One region of the Mesorhizobium sp. M0051 genome, then DNA from elsewhere that is predicted to be linked to it. Evidence: riboswitches for the same ligand, from Rfam matches in the RefSeq annotation. Region 1 holds a riboswitch; the other holds the start of a gene.

The links. A riboswitch is a leader RNA that binds a small molecule or an ion and turns the genes downstream of it on or off. The one in region 1 is predicted to bind S-adenosylmethionine.
Region 2: it holds a riboswitch for S-adenosylmethionine, as region 1 does, so the genes downstream of both, NKJ90_RS08540 (O-succinylhomoserine sulfhydrylase) here and metX (homoserine O-acetyltransferase MetX) in region 1, are expected to answer to the same signal.

What each region holds. Positions count from the first base shown of each region.
Region 1 covers NZ_JAMYUT010000014.1:78,634-89,314, forward strand. Annotated here, with positions in the region: gene NKJ90_RS16410 (lysophospholipid acyltransferase family protein) at 1-574, shown strand, start outside; partial or broken gene NKJ90_RS16415 (LysE family translocator) at 599-1,217, opposite strand; gene NKJ90_RS16420 (aldo/keto reductase) at 1,310-2,257, opposite strand; gene NKJ90_RS16425 (gamma-glutamylcyclotransferase) at 2,379-2,900, opposite strand; gene NKJ90_RS16430 (DUF2125 domain-containing protein) at 3,050-4,048, shown strand; partial or broken gene NKJ90_RS16435 (sugar kinase) at 4,059-4,981, shown strand; gene NKJ90_RS16440 (prephenate/arogenate dehydrogenase family protein) at 4,989-5,924, opposite strand; gene hisC (histidinol-phosphate transaminase) at 5,931-7,040, opposite strand; SAM riboswitch at 7,179-7,256, shown strand; gene metX (homoserine O-acetyltransferase MetX) at 7,369-8,538, shown strand; gene metW (methionine biosynthesis protein MetW) at 8,597-9,211, shown strand; gene NKJ90_RS16460 (glycosyltransferase) at 9,293-10,300, shown strand; gene NKJ90_RS16465 (hypothetical protein) at 10,354-10,681, opposite strand, start outside.
Region 2 covers NZ_JAMYUT010000006.1:106,413-117,093, forward strand. Annotated here, with positions in the region: gene NKJ90_RS08505 (LysR family transcriptional regulator) at 1-286, opposite strand, end outside; gene chvE (multiple monosaccharide ABC transporter substrate-binding protein) at 599-1,669, shown strand; gene mmsA (multiple monosaccharide ABC transporter ATP-binding protein) at 1,793-3,325, shown strand; gene mmsB (multiple monosaccharide ABC transporter permease) at 3,322-4,614, shown strand; gene araD1 (AraD1 family protein) at 4,818-5,810, shown strand; gene NKJ90_RS08530 (ABC transporter substrate-binding protein) at 5,969-6,742, opposite strand; gene NKJ90_RS08535 (2'-deoxycytidine 5'-triphosphate deaminase) at 6,842-7,936, opposite strand; SAM riboswitch at 8,019-8,096, shown strand; gene NKJ90_RS08540 (O-succinylhomoserine sulfhydrylase) at 8,154-9,341, shown strand; gene NKJ90_RS08545 (ceramide glucosyltransferase) at 9,356-10,507, opposite strand.

The DNA.
Region 1 (10,681 bases):
CAAGCACCAGTCGTTCTGGGACGCGATCGCCTTCTTCCCCTTCCTCCAGGACCCGCTCTACATCTTGAAACGAGAGCTGACCTGGATCCCGTTCTTCGGCTGGTACATCATGAAGATGCGGATGATCCCGGTTAACCGCGGCAGCCGCTCGAAGGCGCTGAAGGCCGTGGTCGCCGCGACCAAGGAGGAGATGGCGCGCAACCCTCGCCAGCTGATCATATACCCCGAGGGCACGCGCCGGGCTCCGGGCGACGAGCCGGCCTACAAATACGGTATCGTCGAAATCTATGCGCAGCTTGGTGTTCCGGTGGTGCCGGTCGCCCATGTCGCCGGCCTTTATTGGCCGCGCCGGAAATTCCTGCGCTACCCCGGCACGATCAGGGCACGCTTCCTGCCGCCGATTCCACCGGGACTGAGCAAGGACGAATTCATGGCCCGGCTGATCGGGGAGACCGAGGCCGCCTGCGACCAGTTCCTGATCGAGGCGGCGCGCGGCCCGAACCCACCTGCCTTGCCACCGACAGCGGTGAAAAGGCTGCAAGAGCTGGATCACGCCGCAAAAACCAAAGCCTGAGCCGAAGTCTCCGGCCGGCAGTTCTCAGCCGAATACGGCCAGCGCAGTGGTCAACACCAGCGTCGCGGCAAAGACCAGATTGATAATCCGCGATGCCGCCGGCTGGCGCAGGAAGCGCGCGAACGCTGCTCCCGCGACGAGCCACACGGCATGGATGGCGACGATCATCAGGGCGAGAACCGTCAGCCTCAGCCATGGACCGAGCTCAGCGACGCCCTGTTTCGACGAAGCCCAGGCGAACACGACGGCGATCGCCACATAGGCCTTTGGATTGGCGACCGCGAGAAGGAACCCAGCCAGCCATGTTAGCCTCGGCGGCGCGTGCCGCCAAGGGCGGCGCCGTAGCGATCTTGAAGGCGAGATAGAGGATGTAGACCGCTGAAGCGACGGCCAGCAGCGGTGCGAACCGCGGCATCGACGTGAGCACCGCCATGACCCCGGTCGCCACGACCAGCAGCACGGCGATCGTGCCTAGGATGATCCCCCCGGCATAGCGCAGCGAGTGGCGCAGGCTGAAGGCGGCCCCGACGGCGGTGACGCTTATCGTTGCCGGCCCTGGGCTGCCCATGACGATCGTGGCGGCAAGCACCAGCGCGACCAGCTGACGCCAAAGGTCCAGCTGCGAAAGAAGCGGCTCCGTCATCTGCACCTCTGCCTTGCCCCCGTGCAAAGAAGGCTATGGCAAGACAAGAGGGTCGTCTTGGACGTTCGTGCGAGGAGCGGTCGCCGAAAGCTTCAGCCGCTCGCCTTGTCGAGTTCGGCCATATCGTCGGCGCTCAATTTCAGCGACGCCGCCTTGATCAGGCTGTCCATCTGGTCGGGCCTGGTGGCGCTGGCGATCGGCGCGGTCACACCGGGCCGCGCGATCACCCAGGCAAGCGCGACTTCCGCTTGCTTGGCCGAATGCCTGGCCGAGACCGCGTCCAGTGCCGCAAGGATGCGATATCCGCGCGCGTTGAGATAGTCCTTCACACCGCCGCCACGCGGGCTCTGACCAAGATCGGCCTCGCTGCGGTATTTGCCGCTGAGAAAACCCTTGGCAAGGCTGAAATAGGTGATGACGCCGATGTCCTCGGCCACGCAGAGATCACGCAGTGGGCCGTCGAAGGACGAGCGGTCGTAGAGATTGTATTCCGGCTGCAGCACTTCGTAACGCGGCAGGCCGCGCAGGCTCGCCACATCGAGTGCGGCGCGCAACTGGGCGGCGTCGAGGTTCGAGCAGCCGGCATAGCGGATCTTGCCCTTGGCGAGCAGCTTCTCATAGGCGCCAAGGGTTTCCTCGTAGGGCGTCGTCGGATCCGGCCAGTGCGACAGATAGAGATCGATGGTGTCGGTCTGCAGCCGCTTCAGCGATGCGTCGACGGCCTTTTCGATGTATGCGGCGGACAGGTCCTTATGGCCCTGTCCCATATCCGAACCGACCTTGGTGACCACGATGACCTTGTCACGATTGCCGCGGTCCTTCATCCACTTGCCGATAATGGTTTCCGACTCTCCGCCCTTGTGGCCGGGCACCCAGCGCGAATAAGCATCCGCCGTATCGACGGCGTTGAGGCCGGCGCCGATGAAGCGGTCGAGCAGGTCGAACGAGGTTTTCTCGTCGGCGGTCCAGCCGAAGACATTGCCGCCCAGAACCAGCGGTGCGATGGAAAGATCGGTACGACCGAGACGGCGTTTCTGCAAGGCGTATCTCCGGAATGATTGGGCGGGCGAATGCTGCCCGCGGGCTGAGGTTCGGAGCCTAAAGCTAGGTCTTGGCCGATCGAGGTCAAAGGCCTGGCCGCCTTTTTCCGCAGAGGCAGCTTCACAAAGGCGCGACCCGCCTGGCGACTTCCTCCAGCCAATGGTCGCGAATGCCTAGCGCCTCGAGATGCTCCAGTGTGCTGAGCACATAATCCTCGTTGACGCCGGACTGGCCGACCGCGCCACGCACCATGGCCGCCGCCTCCGCCGCGTCGAGCGCGCCGGCATACTGCACGTGCTGGCGGTCGACGATATAGGCCACCGCCTCGACAGTCCGGCCCCCGTCGAGACGAATCTTGAGCAAGCGCTCGAGATAGACATTGGTGACCAGCTCGCGGTCGCGCAGATAGGTGATGACCTCGTCGCGCAAGTCGCCGGGAACACGGAACGCCAGGCCGACACAGGAGCCGCCACGGTCGAGGCCGAGCACCAGCCCCGGCCGTTCACGCGTGCCGCGATGCACGAAGGAATAGACGCAGAGCGACCGGCGATACCCATGCAGGCGGGCGCGCTGTGTCTCGACATGCGCGAAACCCGGCCGCCAGATCAACGAACCATAGCCAAACACCCAAAAATCGCCCATATCGCCGCGCCTGATTGCAAAGAATGCCAACACCGTGCCGGGACCGGAGTTTTTTAGCCTGTCCCGTCTACCTATTCGTCTCTGTCTACCTATTGTCGGCGGGATCGACTGTCCGTCCGCAACACCCATGCGTTAACGAGAGCCAAAGCATGACGTCAAGTGACGAACGCCAGCCGAGTAACCTTCGCCGCCTGATCTGGCTTGCCGCCTTCGTCGTGGTGCTGTTTGCCATCTACAGCGGCGGCTGGTTCTATCTGGCCAACCGGGTAAGGAGCGAGGCCGACAAGGCGGTTGCCACGCTGAACAAAACTGGCGTCGAAGCCGGCTGCGACAACCTCCAGGTCAGCGGCTATCCCCTGAGCTTTACGGTCTCCTGCGACAATTTGGCTTACGAGGACGATGCCAGGAACGTCGCCGCTTCGGCCGGCAGTTTCAACGCAGCCGCCCAGATCATCCAGCCTCTGTCACCGGTTGCCAATCTGCGCGGCCCGCTCAGGACTTCCGTGCCAGGCATGGCGCCGTTGTGGATCGACTGGGACAACCTGCAGGCCAACGTCAAATTGTGGTGGCCACTACCGCAGCGGATTGCTCTGGAGGCGGAGGGCCTGTCCGGCCAGACCGATCCGGCCGACGATACCGATCCGGTGCAATTGTTCAGCGCCGGCAAGGCGGCTGGCCAACTGCAGCCGAATGGGGCGGACATCGACTATCTCGGCAGTTTCGGCGATCTCGAGATCAATCCCGGCGCGATCGGCGGGCGCGTGCTGCCGGCGCTCGATGCCAGCGGCGACGCGACGCTGAAGAACGGCATTGCACTGATCGGCACGCAGGTGAGAAGCCTGCGCGGCCAGGCAATCGAAATCCGCAACCTCTACCTGTCGTCGGGCACGGCGCGCATCACCGTTTCAGGACCGCTTTCGGTCGATGCCGAGGGCCTGGTCAACGCCGATCTGATGATCAGGCTGAAGGACCCGAAGGCGGTGGCTGCCATCCTCGGCGCCGCCATACCCGAGCAGAAAAGCCAGATCGAGCAGGGCTTTTCTGCCCTGGCGGTGCTTGGCAACGAGCCATCGATGCCGCTCAAGGTGGTCAAGGGCAAGGCCTCGCTCGGCTTCATCCCGCTGGGCAAGATCAAGCCACTCGATTAAGCGTCCCTGTATGAACAGACCGGCAAAACTTCTGAGCGTCGGCGCGCTGACGCTGGACACCATCCTGCGTGTCGAGACACTGCCCCCGCATCAGGGCAAATTCATCGCCTCCGACGGCGTCCAGATCGCCTCGGGCATGGCCACCAGTGCTGCCTGCGCCGCGCACCGCTTGGGCGCCGAGGTGTCGCTGTGGGCTAGTGCGGGTGACGATCCCGTCGGCGACCATCTCGTTGCCGCGATCGAAGCCGAAGGTGTCGATTGCGCCTATGTCCGCCGCGTCGGGGCGCTCGCTCGGCGCTGGCCTCGATCCTGGTCGATGCGCATGGCGAGCGCATCATCGTGCCGTTCTATGACAGACTTGCGCAGGCCGATCCCGAAGCCTTGCCGCTCGCCGACCTCATGGCATTCGACGCCGTATTGGTCGATGTCCGCTGGCCGGGTGCGGCAGCACTTGCGCTGAATGCGGCACGCGCCATCGGCCGCCCGGCGATCCTCGATGCCGACACCGCGCCGCTGGAGGTCCTGGAACAGCTGTTGCCGCTCGCCTCGCACATCGTCGCTTCGGAGCCGGCGGCGCGCATTGTCTGCGGCCAGGCGCTCGACCCGGAAACGGCTTGCGCCGATCTCGCCAGCCGCACCGACGCCTTTGTCGCGGTGACTGGCGGCGCGGCGGGGAGTTGGTGGCACGACCGTTCCGCAGGCTGTGTGCGTCATGTCGCGGCGCCGAGGATCAAGGCGGTGGATACGCTCGCCGCCGGCGATGTCTTTCACGGCGCCTTCGCCGTCGGCCTGGCGGAAGCCATGCCCGTCGAGCATGCTTTGCGCTTTGCCAGTGCGGCCGCCGCGCTCAAATGCCTGCGCTTCGGCGGCAGGCTTGGTGCACCGAATAGAGCCGAGACGCTGGCGATGGTTGCGGCGACCTGGCCTGCCTGAAACGAATTTAAGTCTTGGCCGGGTGTTCGACCGCCTGACGGCCAAAATCGGGCACGTCGATGTCCTGGCCGGCCTCGATGATCGAGCGGCGCACGGCGCGGGTGCGGGTGAACAGGTCGAAGAGTTTTTCGCCGTCACCCCAGCGAATCGCGCGTTGCAACGACGCTAGGTCTTCCGAGAACCGCGCCAGCATTTCGAGGATTGCATCCTTGTTGTGCAGGCATACGTCCCGCCACATGGTCGGGTCGGAAGCGGCAAGGCGGGTGAAGTCGCGGAAGCCCGAAGCCGAATACTTGATCACCTCGGACTTGGTTACCGACTGCAGATCATCGGCGGTGCCAACGATATTGTAGGCGATGATGTGCGGCAAATGCGAGACGATGGCCAGCGTCATGTCGTGATGCTGAGGATCCATCGTGTCGATGTTGGCGCCGCAGCGGCGCCAGAATTCCGACAGCCGTTCCAGCGCGTCCGGGTCAGTATCGGGCAGCGGCGTGAAGATACACCAGCGATTGTCGAATAGGTCGGCAAACCCGGCATCGGGGCCGGATTTCTCTGTGCCCGCCAGCGGATGACCGGGAATAAAGTGAACGCCGGCTGGCACATAAGGCTGCATCTGCGCGATGACAGATGCCTTGGTCGAGCCGACATCGGTGAGGATCGCGCCCGGCTTCAATGAAGGCGCAATTTCCTCGGCGACCGTGCCGGACGAGCCGACCGGCACCGAGACGATGACCAGATCGGCATCCCTGACCGCTTCGCTCGCATCGGTGGTGTAGGAATCACCCAGCCCAAGTTCTTTCGCTCGCGCCAGCGTCGCGGCACTGCGGGTCGAGATGGCTACGCGGCCAGCCAGCCCCTCGCGGCGGATGACGCGGGCCAGCGACGAGCCGATCAGGCCGATGCCGACCAGCGCGATCTTTTCAAACATCGGTGATGTCATGGTGTTCTAGCTTTTCAGGAATGTCGTGAGTGCGGCGACAACGCCGCGATTGGCCTCTTCGGTGCCGACGGTCATGCGCAGCGCGTTGGGAAAGCCGTAGCCGGAAACGCGCCGCAATATATAGCCGCGCGCCGTTAGATACTCGTCCGCCGCAGCTGCGGAATGCTTGTTGTCCTCGGGAAAATGAATAAGGACGAAATTGCCGACGCTCGGCGTCACCCGCAGCCCAAGCTTGGTGAACTCCTCGCTCAACCATGCCAGCCAGGTCTCGTTGTGCGCGACGCTGCGCTCGACATGGGCGCGGTCGCGGATCGCCGCGATGCCGGCCTCGATCGCCGTTGCATTGACGTTGAAGGGGCCACGCACGCGGTTGATCGCGTCGACGATATGCATCGGCGCGTACATCCAGCCGATCCGCGCTCCACCAAGGCCGATCTTCGAGAAAGTACGGGTCATCACCACGTTCTCGGCGCTGCCGACCAGCTCGATGCCGGCTTCGTAATCGTTGCGGCGGACATATTCGGCATAGGCGGCGTCGAGCACCAGAAGCACATGCCTTGGCAAACCGGAATGCAGCCGGCGCACCTCCTGGAACGGCACATAGGTGCCGGTCGGGTTGTTGGGATTGGCGAGGAACACGATCTTGGTGCGCGGCGTGATGGCGGCCAGGATGGCGTCGATGTCGGCGCGCTCCTCTTTTTCCTTGATCGTCACCGGAACGGCACCCGCCGACTGGATGTAGATCTTGTAGACCATGAAGGCGTGTTCGGTGATGACAGCCTCGTCGCCGGGCGCCAGATAAGTCTGCGCCAGCAGGCCGAGGATCTCGTCGGAACCGTTCGAGCAGATGATGTTGGCCGGGTTGAGACCGTGCACTTCGGCGATCGCTTCGCGCAGCCGCCTGGCGGTGCCGTCGGGATAGACGTCGAGCTTTCCGGCAATCTCGCGCGCGGCTTCGATCGCTTTTGGCGAGGAACCGAGCGGGTTCTCGTTCGACGAAAGCTTGTAGACCTTGGCGACGCCGGCAGGCGCCGTGCTCTTACCCGGCACATAGGCGTCGATGTCCATGATGCCCGCGCGCGGGGTTGGACGTGCCTTGTCCGGTGTCTGGCTCATGTCGCAAAATCCGTCGAGAACGCTTCCTCAGGGAAGCCGCAGCGGAAATACAAGCCGTGGCCCGCAATGTCGAGAGGTGACCGCCTCCGGACAATGGCTGGCCGTTGACGCCGGCCTGCCGCAGCCCTAGAAGGGGGTACGAACTACCGTGGTGATTTGGCCGGTCGGCTTGCAGCCACGTTAAACAACTTGCTAAAGGGCCGTTTGCATCCTGTAACCGGCTTTGCGACTGCAATGCCGGTTTTTTATTGCCCGCGCCGGCCGGACACCGCATCGGCATCGATTTTCGAAAAGCACGGTGCAGGGATCAAGGTGTGAGATGGATGCAATGGCCGCTCTGCGTGCTCGCAAAACCAACAACGAGGCCGACCAGCCGTCGAGCCCGGTCTTGCGTTTTGGGCCTGACAAGCCGCTCAAGCTCGACGCTGGCACGCTGCTGTCGCCGTTCCAGATCGCCTACCAGACCTATGGCACGCTGAACGACGCCCGCTCCAACGCTATCCTCGTCTGCCATGCCCTGACCGGCGACCAGCACGTCGCCAGCACCAATCCGGTGACCGGCAAGCCGGGTTGGTGGGAAGTGCTGATCGGCCCCGGCAAGATCATCGACACCAGCCGCTTCTTCGTCATCTGCTCCAACGTCATCGGTGGTTGTCTTGGTTCCACCGGCCCGGCCTCGACCAATCCCATCACCGGCAAGCCCTATGGGCTCGACCTGCCGATCATCACCATCCGTGACATGGTGCGCGCGCAGCAGATGCTGATCGACCATTTCGGCATCGAAAAGCTTTTCTGCGTGCTCGGCGGCTCGATGGGTGGCATGCAGGTGCTGGAATGGGCGTCGAGCTATCCGGAGCGCGTCTTCTCGGCGCTGCCGATCGCTACCGGCGCGCGCCATTCCTCGCAGAACATCGCATTCCACGAGGTCGGCCGGCAAGCTGTCATGGCCGATCCGGACTGGCATGGCGGCAAATATTTCGAGCACGGCAAACGCCCGGAAAAAGGCTTGGCGGTGGCGCGCATGGCCGCCCACATCACCTATCTGTCGGAGGCCGCGCTGCACCGGAAATTCGGCCGCAATCTGCAGGATCGCGAAGCGCTGACCTTCGGCTTCGACGCCGACTTTCAGATCGAAAGCTATCTGCGCCACCAGGGCATGACCTTCGTCGATCGCTTCGACGCCAATTCCTACCTCTACATGACCCGGTCGATGGACTATTTCGACCTTGCAGCCGACCATGGCGGCCGGTTGGCCGACGCTTTTGCCGGTACCAAAACCCGCTTCTGCCTGGTGTCCTTCACGTCGGATTGGCTGTTTCCGACCGAGGAGAGCCGCTCGATCGTGCATGCGCTGAACGCCGCCGGCGCCTCGGTGTCCTTCGTCGAGATCGAGACCGATCGCGGCCACGATGCCTTCCTGCTGGACGAGCCGGAACTGTTTGCCGCCATCAACGGCTTCATCGGCTCGGCGGCCCGGGCGAGAGGGCTCAGCGCATGACCCTGGAAAGTTGCGGACTGGTCTGTCCAGGATCATGCTCCACGCAGGAGGCGGCATCATGAGTGTCAACCGCGACCAGCGCGTCGACCTCGAGGTCGTCGCCAATCTCATCCCGCCGCAGTCCCGCGTGCTCGATGTCGGTTCGGGCGACGGCTCGCTGCTCGAATTGCTGCAGGACACCAAGCAGGTCGACGGCCGTGGGTTGGAGCTGTCGCAGCGCGGCGTCAACGAATGCGTGGCGCGCGGCCTCTCGGTCATCCAGGGCGATGCCGACAAGGATCTCGAATTCTATCCCGACAAGGGCTTTGACTTCGTCGTCCTGTCGCAGACGCTGCAGGCCACCCGCAACCCGAAGCTGGTGCTCGACGAACTGCTCAGGATCGGCAACCGCGCCATCGTATCCTTTCCCAATTTCGGCCATTGGCGGGTGCGCCTGTCGCTATTCATCCAGGGTCGCATGCCGGTGACAAAGGACCTGCCCTATTCCTGGTACGACACGCCCAATATCCATTTCTGCACCATCCGCGACTTCGTCAATCTGTGCGACGAACTCGGTGCGACAGTGGAGAAGGCGACGGCACTCGACGCCAACGGCCAGAAGATCGGTCTGTCGATGCCGTGGTGGTTCTGGAATTTCTTCGGCCAGCAGGCGGTGTTCTTGCTGAAGCGGTAGCTTGCGACACGCCGTCGCTTGATCGACAAGGATTGCCTCTATACTGGGACGAGTAGAGTGTAGTCACATGGAAGCTGATAAATGGCCGGCGCAGAGATAAACGAAGAGTCCACAACATATTCGCTCGTCGTGGAAATGGAGAACGCTAGATCCGTCGATTGGGACGAAGTCGGCGTTGGGCTGAACGCGTTGGCGCGTGAGATAGCTGCGGTTTCGTCGATCGGCTTCACCAGACCGGATGTTATCATATCCCACGCCGGTACGGACGACGACGCGGAATCCCTTCACAGCGACATCAAGGGAGAAGCGCCGCAGTTGGCGCAGGTTGCCGACTTGACCTTTGTTGCCTGCCCTGGCGGTCGATATTATGAGCTCAAGAACAATGGCATCCGGAAAGCGGATTCAGATGTAGTTGTCCTGACCGATTCCGACACGGTTGCAGAATCGGGATGGCTCTCAACGATTCTTGAGCCCTTTAAGGATCCCCGCGTTATTTGCGTAAACGGATTTACGCATCTTTTGCATGACGATTTCGCGTCGAGAACGTTTGCGCTGATCTGGTTTTTCCCTTTGGCGCACGGAGACGGACGATTTGCTTCAAAACGGGCGATCAATGCGAACAATGTAGCCCTTCGCCGGAGCGGGTTTGCGGAAAATCCTTTTCCGGAGAACAATGGCTTCAAGGTCTCTTGCACCCTGCTGATGCGTAATCTGCAACGCCAGGGTCACGAGATTCGCAATGTCAACGCACGCGTCTACCACTATGCGCCGCGGGGTTTGCGGTTCTTTGTCTGGCGCGCCTTGGTAACAGGTCGCGATGCCGACCGGAAATTTGTGGACCTTGCCTCGCCCGGCCGCATGCGACGGGTAGCCAAGTCTTTCAGCCGGTGGTTCACCATGTCGTGGCGCACAACACGACGCGTTGTGGGCCATGCTCGGGACACAGGGATGCCGCTTTGGCAAATTCCGTTCTCCCTGATTGTCGGTCAGATATTTTATGGATTGGCATTCTGGGGCCAGTTTAGCTTCGCCACCGGTATGGTAGGTGATAAAATTGAGAAGCTGCCTGACTATGTCGAGCACAGCTAGCCGACGCTCTTCATAAACCAAAATTGAGGCATATCGCTTTGTCGCAATAGAGTTCACGTTTGGCCAAGGACATCCGTGGCCTTGTGCGCATATTCGACGCAGTCGGCGAGCCCCATCGGCCTCCGCTCATGATTGAATTTCCCTTTGGAGGGCAGCCGACAAGCCAGCCTCCCAAGGCAATCTGTCGAAACGCCGAGCACAATACGATTACGTCCGAGGTAATGGAATATATGCTGTCCGCAGCGGCAGGCCGCTTCCGTGGTGATTCGTAAATGCTCTGTTCGGCAATGCTGTTGCAAATGGAGCGCTAATAACGGGAATTCGTTGGCTTGCGCGGGTCGAGTATCGGTAAAGTGGATGACACGGGCAGTTGCTTTTTGT
Region 2 (10,681 bases), on a different contig from region 1:
CGCGCCTGGCCAAAGCTTTGCCGTAGGGCGTCAAGGTTATGCCGCGCGGCAGTCTCTCGCACAGCTTGACCTCCAGCACCGCCTCCATCTCGCCGATCATGCGCGAGGCCGCCGGCTGCGAAATGTTCATCACCTGGGCCGCCGCGCTGACCCGGCCATGGTCGTCGAGCGCGACGATCATTCGCATGTGACGTAGACTGAGACCGCTGCGCAGAAGGGTTTCGCCATCGCCCGGTTTTTCTTTGTAACGGTTTGAACCTGAACCAGAATTCCGCAGCGCAGGCATTGCGTTTCCCCTACTTGCCCTTACCGTCGCCGGAGAACGCGCCGGTCGATCTCGCCTCTTAGTGCATACCAAATGTGATATAGCAACCATCAAAGATCGCATTTGACAGTTATGGCAAAGGATCACACCCTTCGCGCGTTCCGAGACGTGACGGTCGATGACGAGAAAAATCGTATCGATTGAAATCAGCGCCTCGGGGCCATGGGAGGATACCGGAGATCCAAATGACGGCAGCAGTGCTTTGGCACTTCTGCACGATTGCGCGGCCCGCGACCCCCGGGGTGCCGCGTCCATCAACCAGGGAGAGTTATAGTGAAAATCATCAAGACACTGGCCGCAGTCGCGGCCCTTGGCATCGCTGCCATGACCTACTCGGCGCATGCAGCCGACAAGGGTCTCGTCGGCGTGCTGATGCCGACCAAGACCTCGCAGCGCTGGATCAATGACGGCGACGCCGTCAAGTCCCAGCTCGAGGCTCTCGGCTACACTGTCGACCTGCAGTACGCACAGGACGACATTCCCAACCAGCTCAGCCAGTTGGAAAACGAGATCACCAAGGGGCCGAAGGCGCTGATCATCGCCTCGATCGACGGCACCACCCTGTCGGATGCGCTGCAAAAGGCCGCTGATGCGGGCGTCGTCGTCGTTGCCTACGACCGCCTGATCAAGAAGACCGGCAATGTCGACTACTACACCACCTTCGACAATTTTGGCGTCGGCGTCATCCAGGCGAATTCGCTGGTCAAGGGCCTCAAGGAGCGTTTCCCGAATACCAAGCCGTGGAACGTCGAACTGTTCGGCGGCTCGCCGGACGATAACAATGCCTTCTTCTTCTACAACGGTGCGATATCCGTCCTGCAGCCGCTGATCGACGACGGTTCGGTCAAGATCAAGTCCGGCCAGACCGGCATGGACAAGGTCGGCACGCTGCGCTGGCTCGCCGCCACCGCCCAGGCGCGCATGGACAATCTGCTGTCGGCCAACTATTCGGACGGCAGCCGCGTCGATGGCGTTCTGTCGCCCTATGACGGCCTGTCGCGCGGCATCACCGCCTCGCTGCGCGCTGTCGGCTACGGCACGGACGCACAGCCCTGGCCTGTTGTGACCGGCCAGGATGCCGAGACCGCCTCGGTCAAGCTGATCATCTCGGGCGAGCAGTACTCGACCGTGTTCAAGGACACCCGTGAACTGGCCAAGGCGACCGTCCAGCTCGTCGACAAGGTGCTCTCGGGCGGCAAGCCGGACGGGCTTGATGAAAAGACCTACAACAACGACGTCAAGGTCGTCCCCTCGATCCTCTTGACGCCACATGACGTCGACAAGTCGAACTACCAGGCACTGGTCGTCGACTCCGGCTACATCAAGGCCGACGAACTGAAGTAACCCCGGTTACAAAGTCAGGGGTCCTGCGCAACGCAGGGCCCCTTTTCGTTAACCAGCGAGCCCGGTATTGTTCACCGACCTCGCCGGCAGTGTTTGCCGACCTCTCAAGGAGCGGTAGTCCCCATGGTCTCGACGATTTTGGAGATGCGCGACATCACCAAGACGTTCCCCGGCGTGAAGGCGTTGTCGAATGTCAACCTCAGCGTCGAGGAAGGCGAAATCCACGCCGTGGTCGGCGAGAACGGCGCCGGCAAGTCGACGCTGATGAAGGTGCTGTCGGGCGTCTATCCCACAGGCACCTATGACGGCCAGATCATCTTCAACGCCCAGGAATGCCACTTCAAAGGCATCCACGACAGTGAACACAAGGGCATCGTCATCATCCACCAGGAGCTTGCCCTGGTGCCGATGCTGTCGATCGCCGAAAACATTTTCCTCGGCAACGAGCACGCCAGATACGGCGTCATCGACTGGAATGCCAACGAGGCGCGCACCAGCGCCCTGTTGAAGAAAGTGGGCCTCAAGGAGGACCCCAAGACGCTGATCACCAATATCGGTGTCGGCAAGCAGCAGCTGGTCGAGATCGCCAAGGCGCTGAGCAAGGAAGTCAAGCTGCTGATCCTCGACGAGCCGACGGCATCGCTCAGCGAAAAGGATAGCCAGGCGCTGCTTGACCTTCTGCTCGAATTCAAACGGCAAGGCATGACCTCGATCCTGATCTCGCACAAGCTCAACGAGGTGAACCGGGTCGCCGACAAGGTCACCGTCATCCGCGACGGGCGTACCATCGAGACGCTGGCCAAGAAGGACATCTCGGAAGACCGCATCATCACCTCGATGGTCGGCCGCTCGCTCGACGACCGCTATCCGCCGCGCGAGCCTGACATCGGCGAGGTCGTGTTCGAAGTGAAAAACTGGTCGGTCTATCACCCGCTCCACGCCGAGCGGCAGGTGATCAAGGGCATCGACATCAATGTGCGCAAGGGCGAAGTGGTCGGCATTGCCGGATTGATGGGCGCCGGCCGCACTGAATTCGCGATGAGCTTGTTCGGCCGCTCCTATGGCCGCCATATCACTGGCGAAGTTCTGCTCAAGGGCAAGCCGATCGATGTTTCCTCGGTGAGCAGGGCAGTCGAACACGGCATTGCCTACGTCACCGAGGACCGCAAGACCTTCGGTCTCAACCTCATCGACCATATCAAGCACAACATCACTCTGGCCAATCTCGGCGGCGTGTCGCGCCATGGCGTGATCGATGACCTGGGCGAGCTCTCCGTCGCCAACGACTATCGCGGGAAGACCAATATCCGCGCTTCCAGCGTCTATCAGATGACCGGCAATCTTTCCGGCGGCAACCAGCAGAAGGTGGTCCTGTCGAAATGGCTGTTCGCCGACCCGGAAGTGCTGATTCTCGACGAGCCGACGCGCGGTATCGATGTCGGCGCCAAATATGAAATCTACACGATCATCGCCCGCCTCGCCGCCGAAGGTAAGGCGATCGTGGTCATCTCGTCGGAAATGCCAGAACTGCTCGGCATCACCGACCGCATCTACGTCATGAACGAAGGCCGCATCGTCGGCGAAATGCCCGCGGTGGACGCCAGCCAAGAAAAAATAATGCGCGCCATCGTTCGGGGAGAAGGAAAAGCAGCATGAGTACAGAAAGCGCCCCCGCCCCGCAGAGCAGCGTTGCCGAAGACGTGCAGCAGCGCCCCCGTATCGCCGTCTCGGCGCTGACGACGAACCTGCGCGAATACGGCCTGATACTGGCGCTGATCGCCATCATGGTGTTCTTCCAGTTCACCACCTCCGGAACGCTGTTCAAGCCGGTGAACCTCAGCAATCTGGTGCAGCAGAACTCGTTCATCATCGTGATGGCGCTGGGCATGCTGCTGGTGATCGTCTCCGGCCACATCGATCTCAGCGTCGGCTCCGTCGCCGGCTTCATCGGCGCACTGGCAGCGATGATGATGGTCATCTGGCCGCTCGGCCCATTGAGCAATCCGCTGGTGGTGTCGATCATCTGCCTCATCGTGGGTGGCGCGATCGGCGCGGCGCAAGGCTACTGGATCGCCTATCACCGAATACCGAGCTTTATCGTCACGCTGGCCGGCATGCTGATCTTCCGCGGCATCTGCCAGGCGCTGCTGGGCGGCGGATCCTCGGTGGGACCGCTTCCCGACGGCTTCAAGGCGCTCAGCTCCGGCTTTATCCCGGATGTCATCGGGCCACTGACGCTTATCCCGCCGACGGTGAACGCGGCCGGCAAGACCATCATAGGCAGCGGACTGACGCTGCACATGACGACGATCGTGCTAGGGCTGATCGCTGTGCTGGCCTACGCCTATTTCGGGCTGAGCACACGACGCAAACGCGAACGCCATGGCTATGAGGCCGAGCCTTTTCCCCTGTTCGTCATCAAGACGCTGGTTGGCAGCGCGCTGGCACTGTTCCTGGTCTACCAGTTCGCCAGCTACAGGGGCCTGCCGGTGGTGCTGCTCGTCATGGGCGTGCTGATCTCGCTGTTCGTCTTCGTCACCAAGCGCATGACCATCGGCCGCCGCATCTATGCAATGGGCGGCAACGCCAAGGCGGCGCAGCTGTCGGGTATCAAGACAGAGCGGCTCACGCTGATGGTGTTCGTCAATATGGGCGTGCTGTCTGCGCTTGGCGGCCTGATCATAGCGGCGCGGCTGGGACAAGCTGTGCCGGCGGCCGGCCTCGGCAGCGAGCTCGACGTGATTGCGGCCGTGTTCATCGGCGGCGCCTCGGCGATGGGCGGTGTCGGTCAGGTCATCGGCGCGGTTGTCGGCGGTTTCATCATGGGCGTGATGAACAACGGCATGTCGATCATGGGCGTCAATGTCGACTGGCAGCAGGTGGTCAAAGGCCTGGTGCTGCTCGGCGCCGTGATCTTCGACGTCTACAACAAGAACAAGGCTTGAACAGGTTTTAGGCGAGGCAAGCAGGAGGCAAACGATCGCGGCGCTGCTGGTAAACCTGCCGGCGTAAAGAAGTCCTTCAAGGACCAGGCCCGCGAGCGCAATCCGGACGAAGAGTTCAACCCGTGGCGCGGCGAGATCCGAGCCGCGCAGGTTAAGGTTTGCCAAATGGCAACCGGGCCAAGACAAATGAGAGAGGATCCATCATGCTGATCTCCCAGATTCTCGATGACGCCGAGACCATCCGTGTCGTTGCCCGCAACGGCGGCAAGACCCGGATCATCAATGGCGCCCGCAGCGTGTACTCGCTGGCGATGGAGGCCGCCCGCACCGGCGTCGGCCTCGTCGCGCTGATCGAGCGCAAGGGGCTTGGCGAAACGGTCGATCTCGAGGCCGCCTATAAGAAGGGCCGGCTGCTGTCGCCGATCAACCATCCAGACCCGGCGCATCTGCACCTGACCGGCACCGGGCTAACGCATCTGGGTTCGGCCGCGACACGCGATTCCATGCACAAGAAGCTCAGCGCCGACGGCGAGGAGCAGCTGACCGATTCCATGAAGATGTTTCGCATGGGGCTGGACGGCGGCAAGCCCGCGAAAGGCCAGATCGGCGTGCAGCCGGAATGGTTCTACAAGGGCAACGGCACGATGGCGGTGGCGCCAGGCGCGGCGCTCCTGTCACCGGCCTTCGCCAACGACGCCGGCGAAGAGCCTGAGGTGGCCGGCATCTACGTCATCGGCGATGATGGCGCGCCCTTCCGCGTCGGCTTCACGCTGTCGAACGAGTTTTCCGACCACGTCACCGAGCGCGTGAACTATCTCTTTCTCGCCCATTCCAAGCTGCGCAACGCTTCGTTCGGCCCGGAGATCCTGATCGGCGACCTGCCGTCCGATATCAGAGGCACCTCGCGCATCGTGCGCGACAACGACGTGCTGTGGGAAAAGCCGTTCCTGTCCGGCGAAGCGAACATGTCGCACACGATCGCCAATCTCGAACATCACCACTTCAAATATGCGGCTTTCCGCCAGCCGGGCGACGTGCATGTGCACATGTTCGGCACGGCGACGCTGTCCTTCGCCGACGGCATCAGTACTGAAGCGGGCGACGTGTTCGAGATCGAGGCCAAGGATTTCGGCCTGCCGCTGCGCAATCCGCTCGAGATCGAACAGCCGGTGAAGGTGGCGGTGAAGGCGCTTTGAAAGGGTGATCTCCCCCGGGGGGGATGTCACCAAAGGCGACAGAGGGGGTGCCTCGCGTGAAGCGCCAACCTCCATCTGTCGCAAGAAGGTTGCATCCGGTCGAGCCGACCCCCTCTGGCCTGCCGGCCATCTCCCCCTCAAGGGGGGAGATTTCTGCTTCAATAGATATCGAAGTCGAAATACTTAGCCTGGATCTTCTTGTAGGTGCCATCGGCGACAATCGCGTCGATGGCCGCATTGAGCTTGTCGCGCAGTGCCGTGTCTTCCAGGCGGACGGCAATGCCGGCTTGTGTCTCCGTGCCCTTGACGTCGCCGACCAGCTTGCAGCAGCCCTCGCTTGCCTTCTTCAGCCAGTCCATCAGCACGAACTTGTCCGAGATCACGGCGTCAAGCCGGCCGTTGGTCAGGTCGGTGATCGCTTCTTCCTGGGTCGGGTAGAGTTTGGCCTCGGCGCCCGCTTTGCCATAGGTATTCTGGGCATAGTCGGCCTGAGTGGTCGAGGCCTGGGCGCCGACTGTCTTGCCTGCAAGCGCCGCCGGTTCGGTCGAGGTGAGGTCGCTGTCCTTCGGCGCCACCAGAGCGAGCGGTGTCGTGTAGTATTTGTTGGTGAAGGAGACCTGCTTCTTGCGCTCCTCGGTGATGCTCATCGAGGCGATGATGGCGTCGAACTTCTTCGCTTGCAGGGCCGGAATGATGCCATCCCAGTCCTGTGTGACGATTTCGCACTCGACCTTCATCTGCGCACAGAGCGCGTTGGCGATATCGATATCGAAGCCTTCGACTTTGCCGTCCGAGGTGATGGTGTTGAACGGCGGATAGGCGCCCTCGGTGCCGATCTTGATTTTCTCAGCTGCCTGCACCGACAGAGAGCCAGCCGCCATCGCCAGCATGGCAGCGCCTGCTGCCGATATGATCCATTTCGAAATCTGCATTTTCTTGGTTCCCCTTGAACGCCGCCAGCTTGACGACCAGGAAGGCAACCAAGCATGGCGAGCCAGCCCAGGCAAGTATTTTGCCTGTGGGTAATGGGTTCAGCGCGCGGGGCGGAAATGCTTTGACAGCTTCAAACCCTGCGCCTGGTAGTTGGAGCCGAGATCGGTGCCATAGAGCGCCTGCGGCCGCTTCAGCATGTGCTCGTAGACCAGCCGGCCGACGATCTGGCCATGGTCGAGGATGAACGGCACTTCGTGGCTGCGCACTTCGAGCACCGCCCGGCTGCCGGTGCCACCGGACGCCGAATGGCCGAAGCCCGGATCGAAGAAGCCAGCATAGTGGACGCGGAATTCGCCGACCAGCGGATCGAAGGGCGTCATCTCGGCGGCGTAGAGCGGTGGCACATGCACCGCTTCCTGGCTCACAAGAATGTAGAATTCATCGGGGTCGAGCACCAGTTCGCCAGCGCCGCTCTTGTGGATCGGCTCCCAGAAGTCGACGACCTCCTGCGCGGCGCGCTTGTCGACATCGACGAGACCGGTGTGATGCTTGCCGCGGTAGCCGACCAGACCGCTTTGATCGCCGTTCAGGTCGATCGACAGCGCGATGCCGCCGCCGGAAATGTTGGGCGGATCCGTCGCGACCAATATCTGCGCGCGATGCAACTGGTGCAGTTCGGCTTCCGACAGCAGCGCATTGCCGGTGCGGAAACGGATCTGCGACAGTCGCGAACCGGTGCGCGCGACGATCGGGAAAGTGCGCGGGCTGACCTCCAGAAAGAGCGGGCCTTGATAGCCGGCGGCGATCTTGTCGAACTCGTGGCCGCGATCAGTCATGACGCGGGTAAAGATGTCGAGCCGCCCGGTCGAGCTCTTGGGATTGGCAGAGGCCGAAATCTTGGCTGGCAATGCCAGGCTTTCGAGCAAGGGCACGATATAGACGCAGCCGGTCTCCAGCACCGCGCCCTCGGTCAGATTGATCTCATGCAGCTTCAGCCGGTCAAGCTTTTCCGAAACCTTGTGGTTGGGACCCGGCAGGAAGGAGGCACGCACCCGCCAGGCCTTGTCGCCGAGCCGGAGATCAAGACTGGCCGGCTGGATCTGGTCGGCATCGAGCGCACGCGCCGACTTCAGCGCGCCGGACTGGAAGAGCGCCGAAATGTCCTGATCGGGAAGAATGCCTGTTTGCCGCAAAGCTGACTCCGCTGCAACGCCGCTGGTACAAACCTCTTAATCAAGCCGGCAATTGACGCAAGCGTGGCGCGGGTCTAAAGGGTCGTTATCCCGTGGTGATTTGGCCGGTCGGCTTGCAGCCACGTTAAACAAGTCGCTAAAGGACCGTCGGGCCGCAAGGCCGTATGGACCGGTTGCGACTTTCGCGGCCGGTTTTTTTGTGTCTGGAAGAAGAGCGATGAGCACCAACAAGCGCAACTGGAAGCCTCAGACGGCACTCGTGCACAGCGGAACGCTGCGTTCCGGTTTCGGCGAAACGTCGGAAGCGATTTACCTCACCCAGGGCTACGTCTACGAAACGGCGCAGGCCGCCGAAGCCCGTTTCAAGGGTGAGGAGCCGGGCTTCATCTATTCGCGCTACGCCAATCCGACCGTCGACATGTTCGAAAAGCGCATGTGCGCGCTCGAGGGCGCCGAGGACGCCCGCGCTACTGCCTCCGGTATGGCTGCGGTAACGGCAGCGCTTCTGTGCAGCGCCAAGGCCGGCGACCATATCGTGGCGGCCCGTGCACTGTTCGGCTCCTGCCGGTGGGTGGTCGAGACGCTGGCGCCAAGATACGGCATCGAGGCGACGCTGGTCGACGGCACCGACATCGCCAATTGGGAAAAGGCGGTCAAGCCGAACACCAAGCTGTTCTTTCTGGAAAGCCCGACCAACCCGACGCTGGAGGTGATCGATATCGCCGCGGTTGCCTCGCTCGCCAATTCCATCGGCGCCAGGCTGATCGTCGACAATGTCTTTGCCACGCCCTTGCAACAGAAGCCCTTGCAACTCGGCGCCCACATCGTCGTCTATTCGGCGACCAAGCACATTGACGGCCAGGGGCGCTGTCTCGGCGGCGTCATCCTGTCGGACAAGAAGTGGATCGACGAGAACCTGCATGACTATTTCCGCCACACCGGGCCCAGCCTGTCGCCCTTCAACGCCTGGACGCTGCTGAAGGGCCTGGAGACGCTGCCGCTGCGCGTGCGCCAGCAGACGGAAAGCGCCGGCAAGATCGCGGATTTCCTGGCCGAGCGGCCGGAAATCGCCCGCGTCATCTATCCCGGCCGCGCCGACCACCCGCAGGCTGATGTCGTAGAGAAGCAGATGTCGGGCGGCTCGACGCTGATCTGCCTGGATGTCAAAGGCGGCAAGCAGGCGGCCTTCGCCTTGCAGAACGCGCTCGACATCGTGCTGATCTCCAACAATCTCGGCGATGCCAAGAGCCTGATCACCCATCCGGCGACGACAACTCACAAGAACCTGAGCGATGAGGCGCGCGCCGAACTCGGCATCGGGCCGGGCACGCTCAGACTGTCGGTTGGCCTGGAAGACACCGAAGATCTGCTTGAGGATATCGCGCAGGCGCTAAAGGCCAAATAGCAAGCCTTTGGCTTTCAGGCGCCGGATGGCGTCTCTTCCAGCTTGGCCGCCTTGGTGCCGATGGTCATCGCGTTGCCGCGCCACTCGACGGCACCGCCGAGCCAGCCGCGCGCCCACATCGCAGGCAGGATCAGGTCGCGCGTGGCCATCGCCGCGACCATGCGTGGCGACAGGCACCAGCCCTTTGACCGGGCCAGGACGCACTCGGGAAGGTAGAAGGCTGCCAGTACGGCAATGGCGGTTGCCCAGGGGCTGATGCCTCCGCTTGCCGCCGCGATCAGCGCCAGCACCAGCGGCACCACTGCGCCGGTCAGGATTTCAGGCGTGAAGAACAGCGGAAAGGTGACGCGGCGCAGGCGCGCCCAACGGGCCTGGCGCGACCAGATCTCGCCAAATGTGCGCCGGCCGAGCGGCTGCTCGAAGGGCGCGGCGACGAGATTGACGCGCAGGCCGAGGCCATTGACCAGCTTGGTCGCTGCGGCGTCCTCGGCGATCTCGGCGGCCAGCGCGCGAATGCCGCCATTGGCATCGAGAATCGGCTTGTTCCAGAGCATGCTCTTGCCTTGGGCAAAGCCAAGCCCAAGCGCCTCGCCCGCATATTGCCAGCGCGCCTGCAGCGTGTTGAGGAAAGCGCATTCGACTTCAGCCCAGAAGCCGGCCGGTCGCGAGCCGATTGGCGTCGAGCAGACAAGGCCGGTATTGGGTCGCCATGCAGCCATCAGGTGCTGGACGTAGTCTCTCGGCATCAGCACGTTGGAATCGGCCAGGACAACCCAGTCGTGCCGCGCCGCTTCCCAGCCCTTGACGCAATTGTTGAGCTTCGGATTGGCGCTGATACGGTCGTCGCCGACCAGCAGCCGGGCCGGCACCTTGGGAAACCGGGCAATCGCCCTGTTTATCAGCCTGACCACTGGATCGTCGGCATGGGCAACACAGAAGATCAGCTCGTAACGCGGCCAGTTGAGCGAGAAGGCGCGCTCCAACGTCTCGAGGGTGAACGGCTCAACGCCACGCGACGGCACGACGATCGACACCGGCCGCGGCTTGCCGGCCGGCGGCGCCATAGCGCGGCGCCGTTTCAGACGCGAAGCCGCAAGCACGATGCTGGCGAGATTTGAGAGGATGAGAGCAATTGAAAGCGTGGCGACTACGAGAGTGAGTTCCATCGAGATCCGGTAACTCCAGAAAAACCGGCCCGCCAGAACAATCTAGCCGGCATGACGACTGATCTCAACAGTTCGACAGAGCGCCCGAGTCGCGCGGCATTGATTGGCGCACACCATCATTGATCATTGTCACGTGTCACTTAAATGACATTCTTTGCCGGCACCTGCCCTGCA